DNA from 3 places in the Bradyrhizobium sp. IC4060 genome. Region 3 is predicted to be linked to each of the others. Evidence: predicted binding sites of a transcription regulator. Region 3 holds the regulator's gene; each other region holds the start of a gene.
The links. The regulator PhoB, encoded in region 3, activates phosphate uptake and scavenging genes when phosphate is short. The targets are predictions, from matches to a motif close to TGTCATNNANCTGTCAT.
Positions count from the first base shown of each region.

Region 1: the regulator PhoB is predicted to act here: its motif matches at 1,508-1,524, upstream of phnF (phosphonate metabolism transcriptional regulator PhnF).
Region 2: the regulator PhoB is predicted to act here: its motif matches at 2,193-2,209, upstream of I6F16_RS16105 (YbhN family protein).

Region 1 is NZ_JADYVJ010000009.1:117,978-121,252, forward strand. Features, by position in the region: gene I6F16_RS26085 (carbon-phosphorus lyase complex subunit PhnI) at 1-357, opposite strand, end outside; gene phnH (phosphonate C-P lyase system protein PhnH) at 362-970, opposite strand; gene phnG (phosphonate C-P lyase system protein PhnG) at 975-1,439, opposite strand; gene phnF (phosphonate metabolism transcriptional regulator PhnF) at 1,558-2,289, shown strand; gene phnE (phosphonate ABC transporter, permease protein PhnE) at 2,425-3,275, opposite strand, start outside.
Region 2 is NZ_JADYVJ010000004.1:21,285-24,559, reverse strand. Features, by position in the region: gene I6F16_RS16110 (hypothetical protein) at 1-804, opposite strand, end outside; gene I6F16_RS16105 (YbhN family protein) at 939-2,021, opposite strand; gene I6F16_RS16100 (ferritin-like domain-containing protein) at 2,452-2,958, shown strand; gene I6F16_RS16095 (EAL domain-containing protein) at 3,172-3,275, shown strand, end outside.
Region 3 is NZ_JADYVJ010000010.1:187,059-190,333, forward strand. Features, by position in the region: gene I6F16_RS27890 (GcrA family cell cycle regulator) at 330-842, shown strand; gene phoB (phosphate regulon transcriptional regulator PhoB) at 1,142-1,849, opposite strand; gene phoU (phosphate signaling complex protein PhoU) at 1,872-2,588, opposite strand; gene pstB (phosphate ABC transporter ATP-binding protein PstB) at 2,600-3,275, opposite strand, start outside.

The DNA.
Region 1 (3,275 bases), on a different contig from region 3:
CCCCAGGATCTGGCCGCCGGGAATGTCCTTGAAGGTCGCCGACACCCGCCGCTGCACCCGCATGATGCCGGTGTCGACCGGCTCGCTGGCACCGAAGCGCGGCAGCGTGGCGCGGAAGGCGCGAACTAGGAAGATCGCCTCGATCAAATCGCCGCGCGCCTGCTTGATCGCAAGCGACGCGAGCTCGCGGTCATAGAGCGAGCCTTCGCTCATGACGCGATCGACGGCCAGGCCGAGCTGCTCCGAGATCTGGTCGAGCGTGATTTCCGCAACGCTCTGGTCGCCGCGCCGCTTATGCGCGAGCAGGCGATGGGCGTTCTCGATGGCGCGTTCGCCGCCTTTGACTGCGACATACATGCTTCTAGCTTCCCTTGCTCACGACGCGCGTGGTGCGGGGGATCGCGACCACGGCGTCATCGGCGACCAGCACCACATCGATGCCGCGCGGAAACAGCGCTTCGTTCATATTCAGGCGCTCGAACAGGTCGAACGGCTTGATCGACGCTTGCAGCGTGGCGACCCCGTCGATGCCGGGGCCGCGCAGCTCGAAGCTGCGCCCGGAGGCGAGGCTGTCGACCTGGATGATGACCGTGGTCGACCGGTCCGGATACTCGCTGGTGCCGAGCGCGAAGGATTCGAACGAAGGCAAGGCGCCGCCGTCACTGATGAGCGCGAACGAAGCAACCGACGAATCCTGCACAACCGGCGCTCCGGTGTGGAACTTCAGCCACTTCGTCACGTCCGCGCTTTCCGCCATCCGTGCGTCGAGCCAGAGCGGCGTGTCGTGGTCGAACAGCGTCAGCGCGATCGCGGCGGTGCCTCGCATCATCGGCCCTGGCGCCCCCGCCATCGGCACGATGCGCTGGACCGAGCCCGGCCGCGCCATGGCGTCCATGACCGAGCGAAATGTCGATTGCGCCGACAGCACCTTGTCGGCGAAACCCGGCGGCAGTTCCGCAATCGTGGTCATGATCTCACCCCTCACCGCGCACCATGGTGTAGAAATCAACCTTCGTTGCGGCGGCCGCTGCCGCCGCCTGCTTGCGCCTGACCATAAGCTGCTCGCGCAACGGCGCGATAACGTCGCGCTCCACCGCTCCGCCGAAATCGCGGGACTGCACCAGCGCATCGCACAGCGCGATCAGACGCGCCTTCTCACCGTCGCGGCCGAGCGTGTAGCCGAACCCGACCTCGCCGCTCGCAAGCCGCACCGCGGCGCGCGACACCGTCGCTTCGCCGAGGTTGAACGGCGCGCCGTCGCCGCCGACTCGGCCGCGCAGCATGACGAGGCCGTTCTCGGGCGTGCGCAGATCCTGATGGTCCGGGAGGGCCAAGTTGCGGAGGCGAGCGGCGATCTCGCCCGCCTCCGCGTGCGCCAGCACCGCCATTGCGGCCTTGCGCTGGGCTTGCTGGTCGTTGTGCTGGGTCACCTGGTCCATCGAACCTTCTACAGAACTTGCCGCACCGAAGTTGTCTATAATAATAGACAACTTCATACGGACGCGCCATGACTGTTTCGTGACAATGCTGTGATTTCTGGAGTAGGTTTCCCGCGACATGAGCATGCAGGACACAGCCTCCTCGGGCGTCGCGCTATGGCGCCTCGTGGCCGATGGCATCGAGCGCGGCATCGCCGACGGCCGCTTTGCGGCCGGCGACAAATTGCCGGGCGAGATGGAGATCGCCGAAACCTATCGCGTCAACCGCCACACCGTGCGGCGCGCGTTGGCAGCCCTCGCCGAGCGCGGCCTGGTGCGCGCCGAGCGCGGCAGCGGAACCTATGTCGAGGCGCAAAAGCTCGCTTATCCCTTGCGCTCGCGCACGCGCTTCTCCGAGATCGTCGGCGCCGATGGCCGCGAACCGCATGGCCGGCTGATCGAGGCGACCGATGACGTTGCGACGCGCGAGCTCGCACGAGAGCTGGGATTGAAGACCGGCGCGCCGCTGGTGCGGATCGAGGCGATTCGCCTCGCCGACCGCACCCCGATCTGTGTTTCCACCACCTGGCTCTCGGCTGACCTGTTCCCGGATGCAGGCGCCGTGTTCGCGGCAACGCGCTCGATGACGAAGCTGCTGGAGCATTTCGGCGTCCGCGATTATCGCCGTGGCGCAACGAGAATCACCGCGGGGATTGTCGACGCGAGCGACGCCGCACGGCTCGACCTGGCGCTGGGACGGCCGATCCTGGTGGTCGACGCCACCGACCACGATCTCACGGGCAAGCCGCTGGTGACGAAGCACTCGCGCTTTGCGGCAGAGCGGGTGGAGTTTTTGGTGGAGAACGCTTAGATCAGAGCGTTTTCCAGCGAAGCCTGCCCTCGGACTTGATCCGGGGTGGAAACGATTTGCGTCGAGAAAACGCGTCAAAACTAGAATCAGAGCTCCGTTCCGATCCAATCGGAACGATAAGACTGCAGCACGACGTTAGGCGACCGTCCGCTTGCCGATGATCGCGAAGCGCAGCTTGCCGGAAATCCAGTCGATCGACGATACCGTTATCAGGATTAGGAGGATCAGAAACGATACCTTCTGCCATTCCAGCACCCGGATCTGTTCGGCAAGCTGAAGGCCAATGCCGCCAGCGCCAACGATTCCGATGATCGTCGCCGATCGCGTGTTCGACTCGAAATAGTAGAGCACCTGGCTCAGCAAGACCGGGAATACCTGCGGCAGCAATCCGAACCGGACGCTGTGGAGATGGCTGCCGCCCGATGACCGAACGCCTTCCGCGGGGTTCTTGTCGGCGACCTCGATCGCTTCCGAGAACAGCTTGCCGAACGTTCCGAAATCGCTGCAGATCACGGCCAGGATGCCGGCAAACGGCCCCAGCCCCACGACGCCGACCCAGATCAGTGCCCAGATCAAGGTATCGACTCCACGGATGGTATCGAGGCCACGACGGGTCAATAGGCGGATGATCCGGTTTGCAACCACGTTGCGCGCCGCCAGCAGGGATACCGGCAGCGCGAGCAGCGCGCCACCCAGCGTGCCGAGAAACGCGATCGACACCGTCTCTCCGAGCGCATACAGATATTTCAGGACCTCCGCCCAAGAACCCGGGTTGGGCGGCAACATGAGCTGGACGAATTCGCCCAGCCTGACCATGCCCTGGGAGAGCCGATTAAAGGGAATATCGAGCTGGACGATCCCGAACAGGAACAGCCCGACCGCCCCGCCGACGAGTATTGCGATCCTTCCCCGCTGCCACCAATCGGTCCGGAAGACGTCGGGATACCGTTCGGCAATGCCGGCCCGGTTTTCAAAACTGAAGGAGC
Region 2 (3,275 bases), on a different contig from region 3:
GTAGAGCGATCGATGGCACGGCGCATTGAACCAGAGCGCGCTGTAGCGCTGCCAGTTGGCGAGCGTATCCGGCGCCTCGCAGGCGCGGCCGCCCTTGAAGCCGTGGCGGCTCGGCCGGTAGTACTGCGCGCCGGCGGTGCCGAGATAGGAGCGGAAGCAGAAGCCTTCGTCCGACAGCGCCAGCGGCCGGTCCGGATTGCCTTCGCCGGAGGCGATGCTGTCACCGAGACCTGCGATGAAGATGTCGCGGACCTGGATCTCGGTCTGGATCCGCTGGGTCGGATCGGAGCCGGCCGAGACATCGACGGTCGCAACCGTCGGCTTGCCGTAGCGGACACGCAAATTGATCGGCTCGGCGCAGTCGAAGGTCGAGCTCTGCGGGCCATCGCCGTCATCGAACGACCAGGCGCAGGTGGCGCCGACCGGCACCGCGCCGGTCAGGCGCACCGTCACGGGATGGTCGATCGGCGTGATGTAGTTCTCTTTGACGTTGTCGCGGGTGCAGGGCTGGTTGACCCGGCCCTGCAGGTCGATGCAGAGCCGGTTGACCATGTTGCGGGCCCAGCCGCGGCCCTCGCTCTGGAGCTCGAGGGACTGTTCGGCGGCTAGAATGCTGCGGTTGCGCTCGTTCTCGACATGGAGCAGGAAGTCGCGCTCCTCGCGGAAGAGCCGGAAGCGGTTACGCACCTCCCAGCTGATCTGCATGGTGCCGGCGTCCTGCGCGGCGGCGCGCTCGGGCAAAGCAAGGATGCCGGCAAGCAGCACGGCGCCGGCCGAGAGGGTGCGAAGGAATACGGAAATCATGGCCCGCGTCTTCAACGGCAAAGTTGAGGCGGAAATAAGAGAGGATTGTGCGCCTGCCCGCAACCTTTGCCTGATGATTCCGAGGGGCCTTGATTGCCGGCGGCGGCTTGATTGCCGGCGGCGCCTTGGGCGGCTCAGCGCTTGCCGGCCTGCCGCAGCAGCCGTTCGCGTTCCATCGGCGTCACCTCCTTGGGCAGGTTGGCCTGCGCGCAGGCTTCCGCCAGCCGCCGCCGCTCCTGCCACGGCGCGACCACATTCGTCCAAAGCTCGCGCGTGCCCATGATGGAGATGGCAAGGCCGAACGGGATCACGAAATAGAGAATACGGAACACCAGCAGCGTGGCCAGAAGCTCCTCGCGGCCGAACTGGGGCAGCGCCACGAGCATGGCGGCATCGAACACGCCGATCGAGCCCGGCGCGTGGCTGGCAAAGCCGATCAGGGTCGCCAGGATGAACACGACCGCGAGCGACATGAAGTCGATCGGCGGGTTGGCCGGCATCAAGAGGTACATTGCCGTGGCGCAGAAGCCCAGATCGACGACGCCGATCAGGATCTGCACCAAGGTCAGCGGCGCCGAGGGCAGCACCACCTTCCAGCCCTTCTGGCCGAGCTCACGGCGCTTCTCGCCCATGCAGAGCCAGACCAGATACGCGCCGATCGATGCGAGACCGCCGAGGGCGATCAACCGGTTGAGCGAGGAGGGCAGCTGATCCATCGAGGAGGCCGCGTCCGGATGGATGGCCATGCCGATCGAGAGCACGAAGATGTTACCGAGCCAGAAGGTCAGGCCGGACAGGAAGCAGATCTTCGCGACGTCGATCGCGTTCAGTCCGTAGTCCGAATAGATCCGGAAACGGATCGCGCCGCCGGTGAAGACCGTGGCGCCGATGTTGTGCCCGATCGAATAGGACGTGAAGCTGGACAGCGCCGCGATGCGATAGGGCACGTGCTTCTTGCCGATCGTTCGCAGCGCAAAATAGTCGTAGAAGGTCAGCGTACAGAACGCGAAGAAGACGCAGATCGCCGCCAGCCCGATGTTGCCGCGGGGAATCTCCGTCAACGCGGTCAGGATGACCCCGGTATCGATGCCCTTGAGCGTCCGCACCAGCGTGGTGATCGCAAAGGCGATGATGAAGATGCTCGCGGCGACGCCGAGCCGTCGCCAGCCGATCCATCTGTTGAAGCCGCGTTTCAACGCGGGCAGCAGTCCGTGCATTCATCCTCCCGGCGGGGGGCAAGACCGACCGGGCCAGACATTGGCCGGTCGGGTGCGATCACGGCCAAAAGGCAGGCATCGATCGCTAGGCATGATCCAGCTCATTTAAGGCAAAATCAGCGGCTTGTGCAGCCCTTGACAACAATAGGTTCTGCGTTCGGCGGGCAACTTTGTCATACGCGGTTCATATCGGCGGCGCGTTAAGCATATGAGTCGCGAAACCCGGCTCATCCCGCGCGCTCAACGTGCCGATACGATCTCAAATCCCGGCGCCGTCCGCATTGTTCCAGCGCAGAGGCGTATCGGCGTTTTTGGAACGTCGATGCCGCGTGGTCGTTAGGCTCCATCAGCAATCGAACATGGCGGAATACGCGGCTTTTTCGTGCAAGCCGGCGCCTCCGTGTTCCCAAGACCCGAGAGGATTAGAACGATGGGACTGTTCACAAAAGACATCAAGACCATGAACGACCTGTTCGTCCATCAGCTCCAGGACATCTATTACGCCGAGCAGCAGCTCACCAAGGCGCTGCCGAAGATGGCGACCAAGGCCACTGATCCGCAGCTGAAACAGGGCTTTTTGACGCACCTCGAGGAAACCAAGCAGCACGTTGCGCGGCTCGAGGAGGTCTTCAAGATGCACGGCGTCCCCGTGAAGGCGGTCGACTGCCCGGCCATCGACGGCATCATCGAGGAAGCCGACGAGACCGCCGGCGAAGTCGCCGATAAGGCGGTGCTCGACGCGGCCCTGATCAATGCGGCGCAGGCCGCGGAGCATTACGAGATCGTCCGCTACGGCAGCCTGATCGCCTGGGCCAAGCAGCTCGGCCGCAACGATTGTGCGGCGGTGCTCGCCAAGACGCTCGAGGAGGAGAAGGCGACCGACCAGAAGCTGACGACACTCGCCGAGAGCAAGGTGAATCTGCGCGCGGCGAGCTGAGTAGAGGAAACTACGAGCGCCGCGCGATGGTCCGCGCGGCGCTTGTGCTTGTTCGCTTCCCGCTGCCGTGGTGCTGCTTCGGTGCGCCGTCGCGAGGATCAGCAATGTGAGCGAACTCGCTCATCTTCCATTCACCACGTCCGGAGCAGGTTTGTAGCCGGTTACCGATCGTCCACCACTGTCGGCTCAAGTGCGGGTCGATAGGGGCCGGCAATGTATCAAGTTCTCTACTGTCTCACCGACGAGCATGACTGGCGACTGGTGGCCCTTGGGGGCGCGGTGTGCCTGCTCGCCAGCGCCGCGGCGATCAGCCTGTT
Region 3 (3,275 bases):
TGTCAATGCCGCCCGGAAAGCCTCGCGAAACGCTGATTCCGTAGTCTTGCGGTGCCGATTTTGCGGGTTTTTCACCACGGAACATGTGGAAGCGAGTCGGCGGACTCTTGCGCGGGAGTCACGCCATATTGTAGCGTTTGGACTGTCAGATACGACATCTCGTGCAGCAGTTCTGATCCCAGAAGTCCTCATGTACCGGCGTAAACGTTCGGGCGTCTTGAGCGCGCCCGGCGAGCCTTAAGGGATTCTGACGGCACGGGTTTTTCAAGGCTAAAGCATTCGCTGCGAAGGCCCCAGGATGGCAGGCGCGCAGCGAGGGAAAGGGTGCAATGACGGTTTTGACCTGGTCCGATGATCGCGTCGAGCAGCTGAAGAAGCTCTGGGAGGCCGGACTTTCGGCCAGCCAGATCGCGGCGGAGCTCGGCAATGTGACCCGCAATGCCGTGATCGGCAAGGTGCACCGGCTCGGCCTGTCCGGCCGCGCCAAGAGCCCTTCATCGGCAGCGCCGCGGCCGCGCAAGGCACGGCCCGCGCAGCATATGATGCGGGTGACCCGCCCCGTCGCGCGCGGCAACACCGCGTTGGCGCAGGCCTTCGAGGTCGAGTTGGAAGCCGAGCCGGTTACCTACGACAACGTGGTGCCGATGAGCCAGCGGCTGTCGCTGCTGGAATTGAACGAGGCGACCTGCCACTGGCCGGTCGGCGATCCCTCGAGCCCGGATTTCTTCTTCTGCGGCGGCAAGGCGCTCTCCGGCCTGCCCTACTGCGCCCAGCATTCGCGCGTGGCCTATCAGCCCGCAGCGGACCGCCGTCGCGCAGCACCGAAACCGGGCACGCGGTGAGCTTGCGGAATTCCCTGATCGCCAAGCTTTGATCGCCAAGCTTGATCGCCAAGACTGCAGCCGTCACACGATGACGGCTCCCAATCGTTCGGTGTCATCCCCGCGAATGCGGGATCCGTAACCGCGGGGCGCAATCGTTGCGCGAGATGGTCACTCCGAGTCTTCGCCAAACCACGTCCTGTGGCTAATCGCGAAGAGCGCAAGCGCTCGCGCTGAGATCCCGGGCTCACGCTGCGCGCGCCCCGGGATGACGGCCGAGATCGGCGCCGCAGTTCGCCAAACCAGCTGTCGCTGGCGCCTTACGTCTGCTCAGCCTTCGCGAAGCGATCGTCCAGCGCGTAGCCGGCGCCGCGGACGGTGCGGATCGGGTCCTGCTCGCGGCCGAGATTGAGCAGCTTGCGCAGGCGGCCGATATGCACGTCGACGGTGCGCTCGTCGATGTAGATGTCGCGGCCCCAGACGCTGTCGAGCAGCTGCTCGCGCGAGAACACGCGGCCGGGATGCTCCAGGAAGAACTCCAGCAGGCGATATTCGGTCGGACCGAGATCGATCGGCCGGCCCGAGCGCGCCACGCGGCGCTTGTCGCGGTCGAGCTCGATATCGCCATAGGCGAGCACGGTGGCGAGGCGCTCGGGGCTCGCGCGCCTGAGCAAGCCCTTCACGCGCGCAAGCAGCTCCGGCACCGAGAACGGCTTGACGATATAATCATCCGCGCCGGTCGCGAGCCCGCGCACCCGTTCGCTCTCCTCGCCGCGCGCGGTGAGCATGATGATCGGCAGCTGCTTGGTCTCGGGGCGGGTCCGAAGCCGCCGGCACAGCTCGATGCCTGACAGGCCCGGCAGCATCCAGTCGAGCACGATCAGATCGGGAATGTGCTCCTTGAGGCGGGTGTCGGCGTCATCGCCGCGCATCACCGTCTCGACGTCATAGCCGTCGCCTTCGAGGTTGTAGCGAAGAAGCTCGGTGAGAGCTTCCTCGTCCTCAACCACCATAATGCGTGCGCCCATGTGGTCGTAGCTCCTTAAGTCGTCAGGTGTTCGGCACCGTCGTGGCGAAGGTCGTCATGTCGCCCTTCGGCCGCTTGTCGGTGATCGCCTGGCCCTCGATCATGTAGAACACGGTCTCGGCGATGTTGGTGGCGTGGTCGCCGATCCGCTCGATGTTCTTGGCACAGAACATCAGGTGGATGCAGAACGAGATGTTGCGCGGATCCTCCATCATGTAGGTGAGGAGCTCGCGGAACAGCGAGGTGCAGATGGCGTCGACTTCTTCGTCGCCCTTCCACACCGCCATCGCCGCCGGCAGGTCGTGCGCGGCATAGGCGTCCAGTACCGACTTGACCTGCTGCTGCACGAGGTCGGTCATGTGCTCCAGGCCGCGGAACAGCTTGAGCGGATGGAAATCCGTCTCCAGCGCCGCGACGCGCTTGCCCATATTCTTGGCGAGATCGCCGATGCGCTCGAGATCGGTCGCAACGCGCATCGCGCCGACGATCTCGCGCAGGTCGACGGCCATCGGCTGGCGGCGGGCGATGGTGAGCACGGCGCGCTCCTCGATGCGCTTCTGCAGCGCGTCGAGCTCGACGTCGGTGGCGACGACGCGCTGGCCGAGCGCGACGTCGCGGCGGATCAGCGCGTCGACGGAATCGACGATCATGCGCTCGGCGATGCCGCCCATCTCGGCGACCAGGCGGGTGAGCTCCTGAAGGTCGCTGTCGAAAGCCTTTACGGTATGTTCAGAACCCATGTTCCGTCTCCTCAGCCGAACCGGCCGGTGATGTAATCCTGCGTGCGCCGATCGCTCGGCGACGTGAAGATCTTGCTGGTGTCGTCGAACTCGATCAACTCGCCGAGATACATGAAGGCGGTCTTGTCGGAAACGCGCGCGGCCTGCTGCATGTTGTGGGTGACGATCGCGATCGTGTAGTTCTCGGACAATTCCTGGATCAGCTCCTCGACCTTGGCGGTCGAGATCGGGTCGAGCGCCGAGCAGGGCTCGTCAAACAGGATCACCTCGGGCCGCACCGCGACGGTGCGGGCGATGCAGAGGCGCTGCTGCTGGCCGCCGGAGAGCGACAGGCCGGAGGCATTGAGCTTGTCCTTGACCTCGTTCCACAGCGCGCCACCGCGCAGTGCCTTCTCGACGCGGTCGTCCATCTCGGACTTGGAGATCTTCTCATAGAGACGAATGCCGAAGGCGATGTTCTCGTAGATCGTCATCGGGAACGGCGTCGGCTTCTGGAACACCATGCCGACCCGGGCGCGGAGCAGGTTGAGGTCGAGCTTGGGGTCGAGGATGTTGGTATGGTCGAGCAACAGCTGACCGTCGGCGCGCTGGCCCGGATAGAGGTCGTACATCCGGTTGAAGATGCGCAGCAGGGTGGACTTGCCGCAGCCGGACGGGCCGATGAACGCCGTGACGCGGTTGGTGCCG